2 regions of the Pseudomonas sp. LB3P25 genome follow, and region 1 is predicted to be linked to the other one. Evidence: predicted binding sites of a transcription regulator. Region 1 holds the regulator's gene; the other holds the start of a gene.
The links. Region 1 encodes FliA, which starts transcription of late flagellar genes. Its sites were predicted from a motif close to CTAAAGTTTNNNNNNNNNNNGCCGNTAA; they were not measured.
Positions count from the first base shown of each region.

Region 1 (14,601 bases):
GCTGGGTTTCTCCTTGCAGTTGTTCTTCCAGGCTTTCGTGGTCGCCGGGCAAATTGTCGCCGTTCAGATGGGCATGGGCTTCGCGTCGATGGTCGATCCCACCAACGGCGTGTCGGTGGCGGTGATCGGGCAGTTCTTCACCATGCTGGTGACGTTGTTGTTCCTGTCGATGAATGGCCATCTGGTGGTGTTCGAAGTCCTCACCGAAAGCTTCACCACGCTGCCGGTCGGTAGCGGGTTTATGGTCAATCATTACTGGGAACTGGCCGGCAAACTCGGTTGGGTCCTGGGGGCTGCTTTAATGCTGGTGCTGCCAGCGATCACCGCGCTGCTGGTGGTCAACATTGCGTTTGGCATCATGACCCGGGCGGCGCCGCAGCTGAACATCTTCTCCATCGGCTTCCCGCTGACCCTGGTGCTCGGGATGTACATCCTCTGGGTGGGGCTTGCGGACATTCTCAATCAGTATCAACCGCTGGCCTCCGAGGCCTTGCAGTTTTTACGCGAACTGGCACAGGCGCGCTGAGTCATGGCTGAGAGCGAAAGCGGTCAGGACAAAACAGAAGACCCCACGGAGAAGCGTAAAACTGATTCCCGTGAGAAGGGCGAGATTGCGCGCTCCAAGGAGCTCAATACGCTGGCGATCATGCTGGCCGGTTCCGGTGCGCTGCTGATTTTCGGCGGGGCGCTGGCGCAGGATCTGATGGATCTGATGCGGATGAATTTTTCCCTGCCGCGTGAAGTCATCCTCGATCAGCGCTCCATGAGTACCTACCTGATGAACTCAGGGCTGATCGCTTTGCTGGGGATCCAGCCGATCATGATTACCCTGGTGTTGGCAGCATTGATTGGACCTATCTCCCTGGGTGGATGGCTTTTTTCGGCTGGCACCATGGCGCCGAAGTTCAGTCGGATGAATCCTGCCGCCGGCCTCAAACGGATGTTTTCGACGAAGGCGCTGGTGGAGCTGCTCCAGGCGCTGGCGAAGTTTTTAATCATCCTGACGGTGGCACTGATGGTGTTGTCGTCGGACATCGACGACCTGATGCGCATTGGACACGAGCCGTTGGAGCTCGCGGTCATCCATTGTCTGCAAGTAGTGGGTTGGAGCGCTTTGTGGATGGCCTGCGGGCTGATCATCATCGCCGCGGTGGACGTGCCGGTGCAGCTTTGGGAAAGCCACAAGAAACTGCTGATGACCAAGCAGGAAGTGCGTGACGAGCATAAGGATCAGGAAGGGAAGCCAGAGGTTAAGCAACGGATTCGCCAGCTGCAGCGCGACATGTCCCAGCGCCGGATGATGGCGGCGATTCCCGACGCCGATGTGGTCATCACCAACCCGACTCACTACGCCGTAGCGCTCAAGTACGATCCAGACAAGGGCGGGGCGCCTATGTTGATCGCCAAGGGCAGCGACTTCCTTGCCTTGAAGATCCGTGAAATCGCGATGGCCAACGAAGTGCTGCTGCTTGAGTCGCCGGCGCTGGCGCGTTCGATCTACTACTCCACCGAGCTTGAGCAGGAAATCCCCGGCGGGCTCTACCTTGCCGTCGCTCAGGTGCTCGCTTACGTTTATCAGATCCGCCAGCACCGCGCAGGCAAGAGCAAACGCCCGGATCCGCTCAAGGATGATTTGCCGATTCCTCCAGACTTGCGGCGCGACTCCTGATGCCTGTAGCAGCTGCCGAGCCTGCGAGGCTGCGTTCGGCTGCGCAGCAGTCGTAAACCTTTGCGAGAACTTCGGTTGAGCGCGACCCCGGCTCGGACGCAGCCTCGCAGGCTCGGCAGCTGCTACAAAGGCTCAATCAATCTCTCTGTTTCGCACTTCGGCAAAAGTTGGAAGGCTTCTTGCAGTAGCGGCTCTGCGCCTGCTTCAGGCGTCAAAAGTTTGCTTTAAAGGAACGGGGAAAACCGGTGGATCGCTCTCAGTTACTCAACAGTGCCCGCACAAACGTTGCCGACTTAAGTCGGGGCAATCTGGGCGTGCCGTTGTTGCTGCTGGTCATGTTGGCAATGATGATGTTGCCGGTGCCGCCGTTCCTGCTGGATGTGTTTTTCACGTTTAACATTGCCTTGTCCATCGTCGTGCTGCTGGTGTGCGTCTACGCCTTGCGGCCGCTGGATTTTGCGGTGTTCCCGACCATTCTGCTGGTGGCAACATTGCTGCGACTGGCGCTCAACGTGGCCTCCACGCGGGTGGTGATGCTCCACGGTCAGGACGGCCATGCCGCCGCCGGTAAGGTGATCCAGGCCTTCGGTGAGGTGGTGATCGGCGGTAACTACGTGGTCGGTATCGTCGTCTTCGCAATTTTGATGATCATCAACTTCGTCGTGGTGACCAAGGGTGCCGGGCGGATTTCCGAGGTGAGCGCACGCTTCACCCTCGATGCGATGCCCGGTAAACAAATGGCGATCGACGCCGACTTGAACGCCGGACTGATCGACCAGAACCAGGCCAAGCTGCGCCGGATGGAAGTGGCCCAGGAAGCCGAGTTCTACGGTTCCATGGACGGTGCCAGCAAATTCGTTCGCGGTGACGCCATTGCCGGTCTGCTGATCCTGTTCATCAACCTGATTGGTGGCATGGCGGTCGGTATCTTCCAGCACAACATGAGCTTCGCCGACGCCGGCAAGGTTTACGCATTGCTGACGATTGGTGACGGTTTGGTGGCGCAATTGCCATCACTGCTTTTATCTACAGCAGCAGCGATCATGGTGACCCGTGCTTCCGGTTCGGAAGACATGGGCAAGCAGATCAATCGCCAGATGTTCGCCTCGCCCAAAGCGTTGGCCGTGGCGGCGGGTTTGATGGCGGTGATGGGCCTCGTGCCGGGCATGCCGCACTTTTCCTTTCTCAGCATGGCAGCCCTGGCGGCCGGCGGCGCGTACCTGTTCTGGAAGAAGCAGAACGTGGTCAAGGTTCAGGCTCTGCAAGAGGTCAAGCGTCAACAGGAATTGCTGCCATCGCCAGCTCGCGCTCAGGAAACCAAGGAGCTTGGCTGGGATGACGTGACGCCGATCGACATGATCGGCCTGGAAGTCGGCTACCGGCTGATTCCGCTGGTGGACCGCAACCAGGGTGGTCAGTTGCTGGCGCGGATCAAGGGCGTGCGCAAGAAGCTGTCCCAGGATCTGGGCTTCCTGATGCCGACCGTGCATATCCGTGACAACCTCGACCTGGCGCCGAGTGCCTATCGCCTGACCCTGATGGGGGTGATCCTGGCCGAAGCAGAGATTTATCCGGAGCGCGAGCTGGCGATCAACCCGGGGCAGGTCTACGGGACGCTCAACGGCATTACCGCCAAAGATCCGGCTTTCGGTCTGGAGGCGGTCTGGATCGAAATCAGCCAGCGTGCCCAGGCACAATCCCTCGGTTACACCGTGGTCGATGCCAGTACGGTCGTGGCAACCCACTTGAACCAGATTTTGTACAAGCACTCGAGCGAGCTGATCGGTCACGAAGAAGTGCAGCAGCTCATGCAATTGCTGGCCAAAAACTCGCCAAAACTGGCCGAAGAGCTGGTGCCTGGTGTGGTATCGCTGTCGCAGCTGCTCAAAGTTTTGCAGGCTTTGTTGGCCGAACAGGTGCCAGTACGGGACATTCGCAGCATTGCCGAGGCCATCGCCAACAATGCCAGCAAGAGTCAAGATACTGCCGCGCTGGTGGCTGCGGTGCGCGTCGGCGTATCCCGCGCAATCGTCCAAAGCATTGTAGGGACTGACTCCGAGCTACCAGTGATCACCCTGGAGCCAAGGTTGGAACAAATATTGCTCAATAGTCTTCAGAAGGCAGGACAAGGCTCGGAAGAGGGCGTTCTGCTGGAGCCAAGCATGGCTGAGAAACTGCAACGCTCGTTGATCGATGCGGCGCAGCGTCAGGAAATGCAAGGTCAACCGGTGATTCTGCTGGTAGCCGGCCCGGTTCGCGCGATGCTGTCGCGATTCGGCCGATTGGCAGTCCCGGGTTTGCATGTGTTGGCTTACCAGGAAATCCCTGACAACAAGCAAGTGACCATCGTTGCGACAGTAGGGCCCAACGGCTGAGGTAGTGGTATATGCAAGTTAAGCGTTTTTTCGCCGCCGATATGCGTCAGGCCATGAAACTGGTTCGTGATGAGCTGGGCGCTGATGCCGCTATCATTGGCAACCGCCGGATCGCCGGTGGTGTCGAGCTGACGGCTGCCCTGGATTACAAGTTGTCGGCGCTGGCCCCGCGCGTTCCGAACATGGAACTCGAAGACGAGCTGCGCAAGACCCAGTCGCGGATCGTCACCGCTCAGGCCGAGCTGAGCCTGCGCAGCGATGGCGAGAGCGATAAGTCCACCAATCGCCAGTTGTTCGCCGGCCTGCCGTTGACCGCCGCCGAGCCGCTGATCGAACCGACCTACGCGGAACCCCGTCGTCCTGCACCGGCCGCGGCACCTGCCTCCGGTGGCGTGGATCCACGGGCGTTCGACTCGATGCGTTTCGAACTCAACAGCCTGCGCGAACTGATGGAAGTGCAACTCGGCTCCCTGGCCTGGAATCAGCTGCAAGGCAGCCGTCCGGCCCAGGCCAACCTTTGGCGTCGCCTGCAACGCATCGGCCTGTCCGGCCCGTTGTCGCGCGATTTGCTGGCGCTGATTACCGATATTGAAGAACCTCGTCAGGCCTGGCGCATGTTGCTGGCGCACCTGGCGCGGATGATCGCCACACCGGAAGTCGAGCCTTTGGAAGAGGGCGGCGTGATTGCCATGGTCGGCCCTGCCGGCATGGGCAAGACCACCACCCTGGCCAAGCTCGCAGCCCGCTACGTACTCAAGTACGGCGCGCAGAACATCGCGCTGGTGAGCATGGACAGCTACCGCATTGGTGCTCAGGAACAACTCAAGACGTTGGGCCGCATTCTCAATGTGTCGGTGACGCATGTCGATCCGGGCCAGTCGCTGGTGCAGGCGCTGGAGCCTTTGCTGCGCAAACGCGTGGTGCTGATCGATACCGCGGGCCTTCAGGCCAGCGATCCGGCACTGCGCATGCAGCTTGAAAGCCTGGCCGGTCGTGGCATCAAATCGAAAAATTATCTGGTTTTGGCAACCACCAGCCAGAAACAGGTTCTAACGGCCGCTTATCACAGTTACAAACGCTGCGGCCTCGCTGGCTGCATCCTGACTAAACTGGATGAAACGGCAAGTCTGGGCGAGGTGTTGAGCCTGGCCATCAGTCATGAGTTGCCGGTGGCCTACCTGACCGATGGCCCGCGGATTCCGGATGATTTACATCTGCCGCGTCGTCATCAGTTGGTCAGTCGCGCCGTCAGCGTGCAAATGCAAGAAGAACCCAGCGAAGAAGCCATGGCTGACATGTTCGCTGATATTTACCACAGCCCGACCAAGCAGGTCGGCTGAGGTACTAATGAACAGTTTTTGTACCTACATCGATGGTCTGCCATGCATTGTTCAGTTAGTGAACGCGCAGCCAGTAATGTGGCCTCCGTCTAAGTAAGACAAGGTAAAGAAAATTCATGGGCAGCATGCATCCCGTACAGGTGATCGCGGTGACCGGCGGCAAAGGTGGCGTCGGGAAGACTAACGTGTCAGTGAACTTGTCCCTGGCTCTAGCTGAGCTCGGTCGGCGCGTCATGCTGTTGGACGCCGATCTGGGGCTGGCGAACGTCGACGTTCTGCTGGGACTGACACCCAAACGTACTTTGGCCGACGTGATCGAGGGCCGCTGCGAGCTGCGCGACGTGTTGTTGCAGGGCCCTGGCGGTATCCGCATCGTCCCGGCCGCGTCCGGCACACAGAGCATGGTTCATTTGAGCCCGGCTCAACACGCCGGCCTGATCCAGGCGTTCAGCGATATCGGCGACAACCTCGACGTGTTGGTGATCGACACCGCCGCGGGCATTGGTGACTCGGTCGTCAGTTTCGTTCGCGCGGCGCAAGAAGTCTTGCTGGTGGTCTGCGACGAACCGACCTCGATCACCGATGCCTACGCACTGATCAAACTGCTGAACCGCGATTACGGCATGAACCGTTTCCGCGTCCTGGCCAACATGGCCCAGAGCCCGCAGGAAGGGCGCAACCTGTTCGCCAAGTTGACCAAGGTCACGGATCGCTTCCTTGACGTCGCCTTACAATACGTCGGCGCAGTGCCTTACGACGAAAGCGTGCGCAAGGCTGTGCAGAAGCAGCGCGCCGTTTACGAAGCCTTCCCGCGTTCCAAGTGCTCACTGGCGTTCAAGGCCATTGCACAGAAGGTCGATACCTGGCCGCTGCCTGCCAACCCGCGTGGGCACCTGGAGTTTTTCGTCGAGCGCCTCGTGCAACAAACCGCAGGACCCGTGCTATGACAGCCAGTGGCTATAACCTCTACAAGAAGTCGGCACGTGATGCGCAGTACGAGCTGATCGAGCGTTACGCGCCACTGGTTAAACGCATTGCCTACCACTTGCTGGCGCGTCTGCCGGCCAGTGTCCAGGTCGAAGACCTGATCCAGGCCGGGATGATCGGCCTGCTTGAAGTGTCGACCAAATACGACGCCAGCAAAGGCGCGAGTTTCGAGACGTACGCGGGCATTCGAATCCGCGGCGCGATGCTCGATGAAGTACGCAAGGGGGACTGGGCGCCACGTTCGGTCCACCGCAATACCCGCATGGTCAGCGACGCAATTCGCTCGATTGAAGCTAAAACCGGCCGTGACGCTAAAGATCACGAGGTTGCGGCCGAACTCCAATTGAGTCTCGACGATTATTACGGGATTTTGAACGACACCCTGGGCAGCCGGTTATTCAGTTTCGACGATCTGTTGCAGGACGGCGAACACGAAGGGCTGCACGAGGATGGCGCCAGTGCTCATCTGGAGCCGTCACGCGATCTGGAAGATGAACGCTTCCAGGCGGCGCTGGCGGACGCGATTGCCAATTTGCCGGAGCGTGAGCGACTGGTGTTGGCGCTGTACTACGACGAAGAGTTGAATCTCAAGGAAATCGGTGAGGTCCTGGGGGTCAGCGAATCTCGGGTCAGCCAGTTACACAGCCAGTGCGCGGCCCGTTTGCGGGGGCGTTTGGGGGAGTGGCGAGCGCGCTGAAGGCAGTGTGGGGACACTGCGAACGCGGCGGGTGGGGTGTTGAACCGTACCGGTCCCGATCTGTTGTGCTCCAGACAGTCATTGAGTGCTTTGCCGGATTGATTGAAATGGCGCGTCCAGGTGCTGGGCGCGTTTAAGACTGCTTGGAGGTCGAATTGGACAAGAACATGAAAATCCTCATCGTTGATGACTTCTCAACGATGCGGCGGATCATTAAAAACCTGTTGCGTGACCTTGGGTTCACCAACACGGTCGAGGCCGACGATGGCACTACCGCCATTCCGGTTCTCAACAGCGGCAGCATCGACTTTCTGGTAACAGACTGGAACATGCCTGGCATGACCGGTATCGATCTGCTGCGCCACGTGCGCGCCGATGAAAAGCTCAAGCACCTGCCGGTGCTGATGGTGACCGCTGAAGCCAAGCGCGAGCAGATCATCGAGGCAGCCCAGGCCGGTGTTAACGGCTATGTGGTCAAGCCCTTCACGGCCCAGGCGTTAAAAGAAAAAATCGAGAAGATTTTCGAACGCATCGGTTGATTTGCGAAGCCACTGCGCCACGGGGGAGCTATGGAGCATTACGAGTCTTCACAGGGCGATTTCGAATCGACTCTGAAAAAACACGCGGTCGAACTGGTCGAAAGCCTTGAAAAAGGCAGGTTCGGCGACGCTGTGCAACTGATCCATGAGCTCAATCAGACCCGTGACCGTGGCCTGTATCAGGAAGTGGGCAAGCTCACCCGCGAGCTGCATAGCGCGATCGTCAATTTTCAGATTGACCCGCACATGCCGCAAGCCGAGGAAGTCTCGCAGATCACGGATGCCACCGAGCGTCTGGGTTATGTGGTCAAGCTGACCGAGGCTGCTGCCAACCGCACCATGGACCTGGTGGAAAACGCCACGCCGCTGGTCAACAGCCTGAGCAACGAAGCCCAGGCCTTGAGCACCGACTGGGGACGGTTCATGCGTCGCGAAGTCGGGGCTGAAGAGTTCCGCGAACTGGCCCGGCGAGTCGACGGTTTCCTGACACGCAGCAGCGAAGACAATCGGGTTGTGTCGAGCAACCTCAACGACATTCTGCTCGCTCAGGATTACCAGGACCTCACCGGTCAAGTGATCAAGCGCGTGACCCAATTGGTCACCGAAGTTGAAAGCAACCTGCTCAAGCTCGTGCTTATGGCCAGCCAGGTGGACCGCTTTGCGGGCATCGAACATGACCATGAAGCGATGCTGGCAGAAAAAGATCCGCAAAAACATCTCTCTCAGGGTGAAGGTCCGCAGATTCATGCCGATAAAAGAGAAGACGTTGTGTCCGGTCAGGACGATGTAGACGATTTGCTTTCCAGCCTTGGATTCTAGGAGCACCCCTACACATGAGCTTCGGCGCCGATGAAGAGATCCTTCAGGATTTCCTGGTTGAGGCCGGCGAGATTCTAGAGCAACTGTCCGAACAGCTGGTCGAGCTTGAAAGCCGACCGGATGATGCGGACTTGCTCAATGCAATTTTTCGCGGTTTTCACACTGTAAAAGGAGGCGCCGGCTTCCTCCAACTCAACGAGCTGGTGGAGTGCTGTCACATCGCCGAGAACGTGTTCGACATCCTGCGCAAGGGTGAGCGTCGCGTCGACTCGGAACTGATGGACGTGGTTCTCGAAGCGCTGGATGCGGTGAACAGCATGTTTACCGAAGTCCGCGAGCGCAGTCCGATCACGGCTGCCACGCCTGAGTTGCTGGCAGCGCTGGCCCGTCTGGCCGAGCCGCAAACTGAAGAAGCCGCACCGGTAGCCGACGTGGTCGAAACACCGGCTGCTGAAAGCGAGTCGGGTGACATCACCGATAATGAATTCGAACAACTGCTGGACTCGCTGAACGCCGTCAAGGCGCAGGCAGAGGCCCCGGCGGCTGCTCCGCTGCCGGCGGGTAATGCCGCTACCAGCGACGAAATTACCGATGCCGAGTTCGAGTCGTTGCTCGATCAGCTGCACGGTAAGGGCCAGTTCGCCGTCGATGCGGTAGCCCCGGCGCCAGCCGCACCGGCTGCCCCGAAAGCGGCAGGCGACAGCTCCGATATCACTGACGACGAGTTCGAAGCACTGCTCGATCAGTTGCACGGCAAGGGCAACTTTGCCGTGGATGCGTTGGAATCGGCCATTGCTGCGGTTCCGGCCCCGGCTGCGCCCACCGCTAAAGCGGCTGGCGGCGACCTGATCTCCGATCACGAGTTCGAATCGCTGCTCGATGAATTGCACGGCAAGGGCAAGTTCACTGAAGTGGGCACCGCTACCGGCGCCAGCGCTTCGGTTGCGGCGTCAGTGGCCAAGGCTGTTGCACCGAAACCCGTCGCCAAAGCGCCCGAGCCTAAAGCCGAAGCGCCGAAACCTGTCGCTGCTGCCCCGGCTCCGGCGCGCGCCCCGGCCGCGCCACCACCGGAAAAACCAGCCAGCGAAGCCGAGACCACCGTGCGGGTCGATACCGCGCGTCTCGACGAAATCATGAACATGGTCGGCGAGTTGGTACTGGTGCGTAACCGCTTGGTACGTCTGGGCCTCAACAGCGGCGACGAAGCCATGTCCAAGGCCGTGTCGAACCTCGACGTGGTCACAGCCGACCTGCAAACCGCGGTCATGAAGACCCGGATGCAACCGATCAAGAAAGTCTTCGGACGCTTCCCGCGCCTGGTTCGCGACCTGGCTCGCCAGCTCAAGAAAGAGATCAACCTGGAACTGGTCGGCGAAGAAACCGACCTCGACAAGAACCTCGTCGAGGCCCTGGCCGACCCGTTGGTCCACTTGGTGCGCAACTCGGTCGACCACGGTATTGAAGAGCCGGCCGAGCGCGAAGCAATGGGCAAGCCTCGCAGCGGCAAGGTGATCCTGTCCGCTGAACAGGAAGGCGACCACATCCTGCTGTCCATCTCCGATGACGGCAAGGGCATGGACGCCGATGTTCTGCGCGGCATTGCCGTGAAAAAAGGCTTGATGGACAAGGATGCAGCCGATCGCCTCAGCGAGTCCGATTGCTTCAACCTGATCTTCGCGCCGGGTTTCTCGACCAAGACCGAAATTTCCGATGTCTCCGGACGCGGCGTGGGCATGGACGTGGTGAAAACCAAAATCGCCCAGCTCAACGGCACCATCAATATCTATTCGACCAAGGGCAAGGGCTCGAAGATCGTCATCAAGGTCCCGTTGACCCTGGCGATCATGCCAACGCTGATGGTCATGCTCGGCAACCAGGCGTTTGCGTTCCCGCTGGTGAACGTCAACGAGATCTTCCACCTCGACCTGTCGCGCACCAACGTGGTGGACGGCCAGGAAGTGGTGATCGTGCGGGACAAGGCGCTGCCATTGTTCTACCTCAAACGCTGGCTGGTCAGCTCTGCCGCTCACGAAGAGCAGCGCGAAGGCCATGTGGTGATCCTTTCGGTGGGCACTCAGCGGATCGGCTTCGTCGTCGATCAACTGGTGGGCCAGGAAGAAGTGGTCATCAAGCCATTGGGCAAAATGCTCCAGGGAACCCCGGGCATGTCCGGCGCCACCATCACCGGTGACGGCCGCATTGCGCTGATTCTCGATGTTCCGAGCATGCTCAAGCGTTACGCCGCACGGCGTATTTGATTCTGGTGGGGCGGGGCGACTGAGCCTCGCTCCGTCTAACGGAGTGTTTATGGCAGTTAAAGTCCTCGTGGTGGACGATTCGGGGTTTTTCCGCCGCCGCGTCTCGGAAATTCTTTCAGCGGATCCGAATATCCAGGTCGTCGGCACGGCGACCAACGGAAAAGAGGCAATCGATCAGGCGCTGGCCCTCAAGCCAGATGTGATCACCATGGACTACGAGATGCCGATGATGGATGGCATCACGGCGGTGCGGCACATCATGCAGCGCTGTCCGACCCCGGTGTTGATGTTCTCCTCGCTGACCCACGAAGGCGCTCGGGTAACCCTCGACGCGCTGGACGCTGGCGCGGTGGATTTCCTGCCGAAGAATTTCGAAGACATCTCCCGCAACCCGGAGAAGGTCAAGCAACTGCTGTGCGAGAAGATTCTCAGTATTTCGCGCAGTAACCGTCGTGCAAGCACCTACAGCGCCCCGGCCCCGGTGGCCGCGCCTGCACCGACGCCAGCACCTGCCAGCGTCAGCAGCTACGGCAGCAGCGCGCCTGCGCGTCCGGCACCGGCTCCGATTCCGGCTCGTGCACATGCCCCAGCCTCGTCGTCGCCTGCGCCGAAACGCAAAGCCTACAAACTGGTCGCCATCGGTACGTCCACTGGCGGCCCGGTTGCCCTGCAGCGGGTTCTGACCCAATTGCCGGCCAACTTCCCAGCCCCCATCGTATTGATCCAGCACATGCCGGCTGCCTTTACCAAGGCCTTCGCCGAGCGTCTGGACAAGCTCTGCCGCATCAGCGTCAAGGAAGCCGAGGATGGCGACATCCTGCGTCCGGGCCTGGCGTTGCTGGCGCCGGGTGGCAAGCAAATGATGATCGACGGTCGTGGCGCAGTGAAAATCCTCCCGGGTGACGAACGTCTGAACTACAAGCCGTGCGTGGACATCACCTTCGGTTCCGCGGCCAAGTCTTACGGTGACAAAGTTCTGGCGGTCGTATTGACCGGCATGGGCGCCGACGGTCGTGAAGGCGCGCGTCTGCTCAAGCAGGGCGGCAGTGCAATCTGGGCTCAGGATGAAGCCAGCTGCGTGATCTACGGCATGCCGATGGCCATCGTCAAAGCTGAACTCGCCGATGCGGTGTACGGCCTGGACGATATTGGCAAGCATCTGGTCGAGGCTTGTATCTGATGGATGTTTTAAGCCTTATCGGGATCATCATGGCGTTTGTCGCCATCATTGGCGGAAACTACCTTGAAGGCGGTCACCTCGGTGCCCTGGCCAACGGCCCGGCAGCGTTGATCGTACTCGGTGGGACCATCGGTGCGGCGCTGTTGCAGGCGCCGATGAGCGCCTTCAAACGCGCCATGCAGATTCTGGCCTGGATCCTGTTCCCCCCACGCGTGGACCTGGCAGGCGGCATCGATCGCGTCGTGAACTGGAGCCTGACCGCGCGCAAGGAAGGCTTGCTCGGTCTGGAAGGGGTGGCCGACGCCGAATCTGACAACTACGCGCGCAAAGGCCTGCAACTGTTGGTGGACGGCGCCGAACCGGAAGCGATTCGCAGCATCCTGGAAGTGGATTTCTACACCCAGGAAAGCCGCGACATCGAAGCCGCCAAAGTCTTCGAAAGCATGGGCGGCTACGCGCCGACCATCGGCATCATCGGTGCGGTGATGGGCCTGATCCATGTGATGGGCAACCTGGCCGATCCATCGCAACTGGGTAGCGGCATTGCCGTGGCCTTCGTCGCGACCATCTACGGCGTGGCCAGTGCCAACCTGGTGCTGCTGCCGATTGCCGCCAAACTCAAGTCCGTCGCATTGCGGCAATCGCGTTATCGCGAAATGTTGTTGGAAGGGATCCTGTCGATCGCCGAAGGTGAAAACCCTCGCTCTATTGAGTTGAAGCTTCAGGGCTTCATGGATTGATGGGAGACATGGACCATGGCACGTCGTCGCCAACCTGAAGAACATGTAAACCATGAGCGTTGGCTGGTTTCGTACGCCGACTTCATTACGTTGCTGTTCGCTTTCTTCGTCGTGATGTACTCGATCTCTTCGATCAACGAAGGCAAGTACAAGGTCATTTCCGAAGCGCTGATCGGGGTCTTTACCGACTCCGACCGCGCCCTCAAGCCGATCCCGATTGGTGACGAGCGACCGAAGACCGTCACCCCGGCCAAGCCGTTGGTCAAGGACAGCGAGCAGGTCGACGCCGGCATTGCCCAAGCCGCCAACGATCCGCTCAAAAGCATCGCCGACGATATCAGCGCGGCGTTCGGCGACCTGATCAGCTCCAACCAGATGACCATTCGCGGCAACGAGCTGTGGGTCGAGATCGAACTCAATTCCAGCCTGTTGTTCGGCAGCGGCGACGCCATGCCCAGCGACATCGCGTTCAACATCATCGACAAGGTTGCCGCGATTCTTAAGCCGTTCGACAACCCGATTCACGTCGAAGGCTTCACTGACGATCAACCGATCCGCACCGCGCAATACCCGACCAACTGGGAGCTGTCCTCGGCCCGTTCGGCGAGTATCGTGCGCATGCTGGCGATGCAGGGTGTGAACCCCGGTCGTCTGGCGTCGGTGGGTTACGGCGAGTTCCAGCCGGTGGCCAACAACGCGACTGCCGAGGGGCGGGCGCGTAACCGTCGCGTCGTGCTGGTGGTGTCACGAAATCTCGATGTACGCCGCAGCCTCACCGGTACTGGAACGGCCAATGCGAAACCGGATGCCGCGTTGAAGCGTGCTGGCACACAAACTGCACCGACCCCGGTCAAGTCGCCGGGACGAGAGAGTGCCGTCAATTCTCCGTCACCCGCATTAATACGTTGAGCTTTTCCTCGGTCGACCATTTCGACCGGGAGGAACAATCCGAATGAGAGTCTGGGCAGTCGCCAATCAAAAGGGTGGTGTCGGTAAAACCACTTCCTCTATCGCTTTAGCCGGATTACTGGCCGAGGCGGGCAAGCGCGTGGTTGTGGTCGATCTCGACCCCCACGGCTCCATGACCAGCTACTTCGGTTACGACCCCGACAGTCTGGAACACAGCAGCTACGACTTGTTCCTGCACAAGGGCAGTGTGCCGCAAGGCTTGCCCGGTCAGTTGTTGTTGCCCACCAGCCACGAGAGTATTTCCCTGTTGCCGTCAAGCACCGCACTCGCGACCCTTGAGCGCCAGTCGCCAGGTCAGAGTGGTTTGGGGCTGGTGATTGCCAAGAGCCTGGCGCAACTTTGGCAGGACTTCGATTACGCCGTGATCGACAGCCCGCCGTTGCTCGGCGTGCTGATGGTCAATGCCTTGGCGGCGAGCCAGCAATTGGTGATTCCGGTACAGACCGAACACCTGGCGGTCAAAGGTCTGGAGCGCATGGTCAATACCCTGGCAATGATCAACCGTTCACGTAAACAGGCGCTGCCTTTCAGTATCGTGCCGACCTTGTTCGACCGCCGCACGCAGGCCTCCCTCGGCACGCTGCGGGTGTTGCGCGACAAGTACCCGGAAGAAATCTGGCAGGGCTACATTCCAGTCGATACTCGCTTGCGTGATGCCAGCCGTGCCGGCGTGACGCCTTCGCAGTTCGACGGCAAGAGCCGTGGGGTGCTGGCTTATCGCGCGTTGCTCAAGCATTTGCTGGCCGCACAACTTGTTCCGCAGGTGGCGTGAGATGAACTCAATTCCTGTAGGAGCTGCCGCAGGCTGCGATCTTTTGATCTTGCTTTGTGACGTCCTTGAAATCGCCAAAAGATCGCAGCCTGCGGCAGCTCCTACAAGGGTGCTCCCATGAATCGGCCGGTCAAGATCACCTCGCGTCCGCAACTGGCGCTGCAGTCCTATCTGGACAGCTTGCTGATGGAGGCGACCGAAGAATTACCGCCGCAAATCGAAACGCTACCCGCAGTGGTCGAAGTTGAATCTGCGC
Region 1 covers NZ_CM142711.1:5,427,775-5,442,375, reverse strand. Annotated here, with positions in the region: gene fliR (flagellar biosynthetic protein FliR) at 1-526, shown strand, start outside; gene flhB (flagellar biosynthesis protein FlhB) at 530-1,669, shown strand; gene flhA (flagellar biosynthesis protein FlhA) at 1,915-4,044, shown strand; gene flhF (flagellar biosynthesis protein FlhF) at 4,056-5,384, shown strand; gene fleN (flagellar synthesis regulator FleN) at 5,501-6,331, shown strand; gene fliA (RNA polymerase sigma factor FliA) at 6,328-7,068, shown strand; gene ACYZTW_RS25005 (chemotaxis response regulator CheY) at 7,236-7,607, shown strand; gene ACYZTW_RS25000 (protein phosphatase CheZ) at 7,638-8,426, shown strand; gene ACYZTW_RS24995 (chemotaxis protein CheA) at 8,441-10,684, shown strand; gene ACYZTW_RS24990 (protein-glutamate methylesterase/protein-glutamine glutaminase) at 10,734-11,864, shown strand; gene ACYZTW_RS24985 (flagellar motor protein) at 11,864-12,604, shown strand; gene motD (flagellar motor protein MotD) at 12,620-13,513, shown strand; gene ACYZTW_RS24975 (ParA family protein) at 13,557-14,345, shown strand; gene ACYZTW_RS24970 (CheW domain-containing protein) at 14,463-14,601, shown strand, end outside.

Region 2 (3,008 bases), 3.4 Mb from region 1:
CCGGGCTTTTTATCGAGTTGCGGTTTGGCGCTACTGGCGGGCGCCTGGGCGGCGGTGAAGGAAGGAGTAGCCATGACGGACAATCCTGAGGAGAGAAGGAGTGTCGCCCATGATCGTTGCTGAATGTTACAGAGAGACTGCCCTGGGTCAGTGTTTTGGGTTTTTGCAGATCCGTTGATCCGAGTCCACCGCATACCTGTGGCGAGGGAGCTTGCTCCCGCTCGGCTGCGCAGCAGTCGCAAATCGGTGGATGCGGTCTATCTGAAGAAACCAGGCTGCAGATTTGGGGCCGCTTCGCAGCCCAGCGGGAGCAAGCTCCCTCGCCACAGTGACGGCCAACGACCGTGCTTAATAATCCTGGCGTTTACGAAACGCCCAACGCCCGGCGATCACGGTAAACGTCGCGACCAATGCCACCAGAATCCAGAACCCTTCCGGGTCGCCGGAAAGCGGCACCCCACCGACGTTCATGCCAAAGAACCCGGCGATGATGTTGATCGGCAACGCCAGCACCGTCACCACGGTCAGGGTGAACAGTGTGCGGTTACTCTGTTCGTTGAGGTTGGCGGCGATTTCTTCCTGCAACAGCTTGATCCGTTCGCCCAGCGCCGTGAGGTCGTTGATGATCAGCGCGAACTCCTCGGTGGACTTGCGCAATTCCTTCACATCCTCCTTCTGCAACCACTGCGGCGGGCGATTGAGCAGGCGCAGCAACGAGCCCGGTTCCAGCGCCAACAAGCGTTGCAGGCGCACCAGCACCCGACGATTGGCGCCCAGTTCGGCCCGGTTGGTCGACAGCCGCGAGGACAGCAACTCATCTTCGATCTGATCGACACTGAGGCTGGTCTTGCGCACGATCTGGGTCAGCACTTCACCCTGATCGCGCAGCAGATGCACCAGCAATTCCAGCGGCGAGCGAAAGCATTCACCGGCCTTCACCGACGAACGCAGCTTGTCCACCGAGTGCAGCGGTTGCAGCCGCGCGCTGATGATCAGCCGACTGCGGGCGCAAACCCACAGGGTCGAAACATCGGACGAAACCATGCTGCTGAGGTTGAACACCACGTCGTTGACCACCGCCAGCAACGCCGAATCCACATGCTCGATGCGCGTCGAACGGGAGCCCTCATGCAGCGCTTCGAAAAACTCGTCGGGCAATTCCAGATGGCTTTTCATCCAGCGCTCGCACGCCGCATGAGCCAGGTTCAGGTGCAGCCAGAGAAATTCGTCGGTGTCGCCGGGTTGTTGCAGGCACTGCAAGGCCTTGGCCGAGTCGAGCTCCCGGCCGCGCTCGCCGGGGCGAAAACTGAAACCGTACAGCAGACCGAACAGGTCCGTGTCGCGATGGCTTTGGTCGATGCTGTGGTTCATGAGGTCTCACTGAAGGAGGCGCTGTCGGTCGCGTTGTGTAGCAGCTGGCGAAGCCTTCGTTCGCCTGCGCCCCTGTGGGAGCGAGCCTGTGTGGCGAGGGGATTTATCCCCGTTCGGCTGCGAAGCAGTCGTAAACCATCGTGTGCGGTGTACTTGGCCCACCGCGGTTTTCGATTTCGGGGCCGCTTCGCAGCCCAACGGGGATAAATCCCCTCGCCACACAGGCTCGATCCCACAGGGGCGGATCGCGTTACGGCGGGTTTAACAGGTTCACTTGAGCCGCATCATCGCAAGGAGTTTTAACAGTTTTGTGACAGCGCAGTGGGGGCGAAATAGTGGCACTACCGACGGTCGGAATTGATTAAAGAACCGCTCTGGCACGCCGATCCTGCTGACGTTAACTTGCACGGCTTTGGCCACTGGCCAAGGTCGCAGACAGGGATGTCCGGACTTCTTTCACGCCTCACCCCGGCGTGCCTCATTCCTGTCATGAGTACCTTCCGATGTTTTTGCAAAAGTCCTTGAGAGCGCAAATTCTCGCCCTGCTGAGCGGCAGCCTGTTGGCCATGTTGCTGATCGCCCTGGCCTGTTTTCATTTTCTGTCCAGCGGTGTTCAGAACTACGCGAATCTGATCGAAGGCCCGCTGCACACCTCGCAATTGATCGATGAAGCCAACCTGCAATTCAAGGTGCAGGTTCAGGAATGGAAAAACGTCCTGCTACGCGGCAAGCAGCCTGTGGACCTGGACAAATACTGGAAGCAATTCGAAGACCGTCAGCGCGACGTGCAGGGCATCCTCGGCGAACTGGCCGGGCAGAAGGGTATCGAGTCGTCACTCCAGACTCGCATCGAACGCCTGCGGGACGAACATCGCCTGTTGGGTGCGGCCTATCAGAAGGGCCGTGATGCCTACGTGGCGGCAGGTGCCGACCCAACGGCTGGCGACACGGCGGTCAAAGGTGTGGACCGCGCGACCAGCGATCAGATGAGCGAGTTGGTCAGCGAATTGCGCAAGCAGGGTGCCGAGCAATCGAAGCTGATCAGCGCCGACGCCGATCGCACTGTGTTGCTGGGGATCATTGTGATGCTCGCCTCGGGTCTGTTGATCGGGTTGTTGAGCCTGTGGCTGGTCAACCGCAACCTGGTGGAACCGATTCGCAAACTGATCGAGTACGTGGCGCAACTCAGCCAGGGTCGTTTCGCCGAACGCGTGACCAGCACCCGACAGGACGAGCTGGGCAAACTGGCAATGGCCGCCAACACCCTGCGCGATTTTCTCGCCGAAACCTTCAGCCGTTTACAGTGCAGCGCCAAGGATCTGGACAGCGCCAGCGGTGAACTGAATTCCATCGCCACCCTGATGGCCAGCGGCACTAACGAGCAGTTCAACCGTACTGATCAGGTGGCCACGGCAATGAACGAAATGTCCGCTACCGCGCAAGAAGTCGCACGCCACGCTGCCGATGCGGCACGTGCCGCCGACGATGCCGACCAGTCCGCCCAGCAGGGCGAAAAGGTCATGCAGGGCACCATTCACACCATCACCCAAATGCGCGGCGAAATCGCCAATACCGCCACGGTCATCCGTCGTCTGGAAACCGACAGCGGGCGCATCGGGAAGGTACTGGAAGTGATT
Region 2 covers NZ_CM142711.1:1,761,361-1,764,368, forward strand. Annotated here, with positions in the region: gene ACYZTW_RS07675 (inorganic phosphate transporter) at 1-74, opposite strand, end outside; gene ACYZTW_RS07680 (transporter) at 349-1,371, opposite strand; gene ACYZTW_RS07685 (methyl-accepting chemotaxis protein) at 1,875-3,008, shown strand, end outside.
Region 2: the regulator FliA is predicted to act here: its motif matches at 1,733-1,760, upstream of ACYZTW_RS07685 (methyl-accepting chemotaxis protein).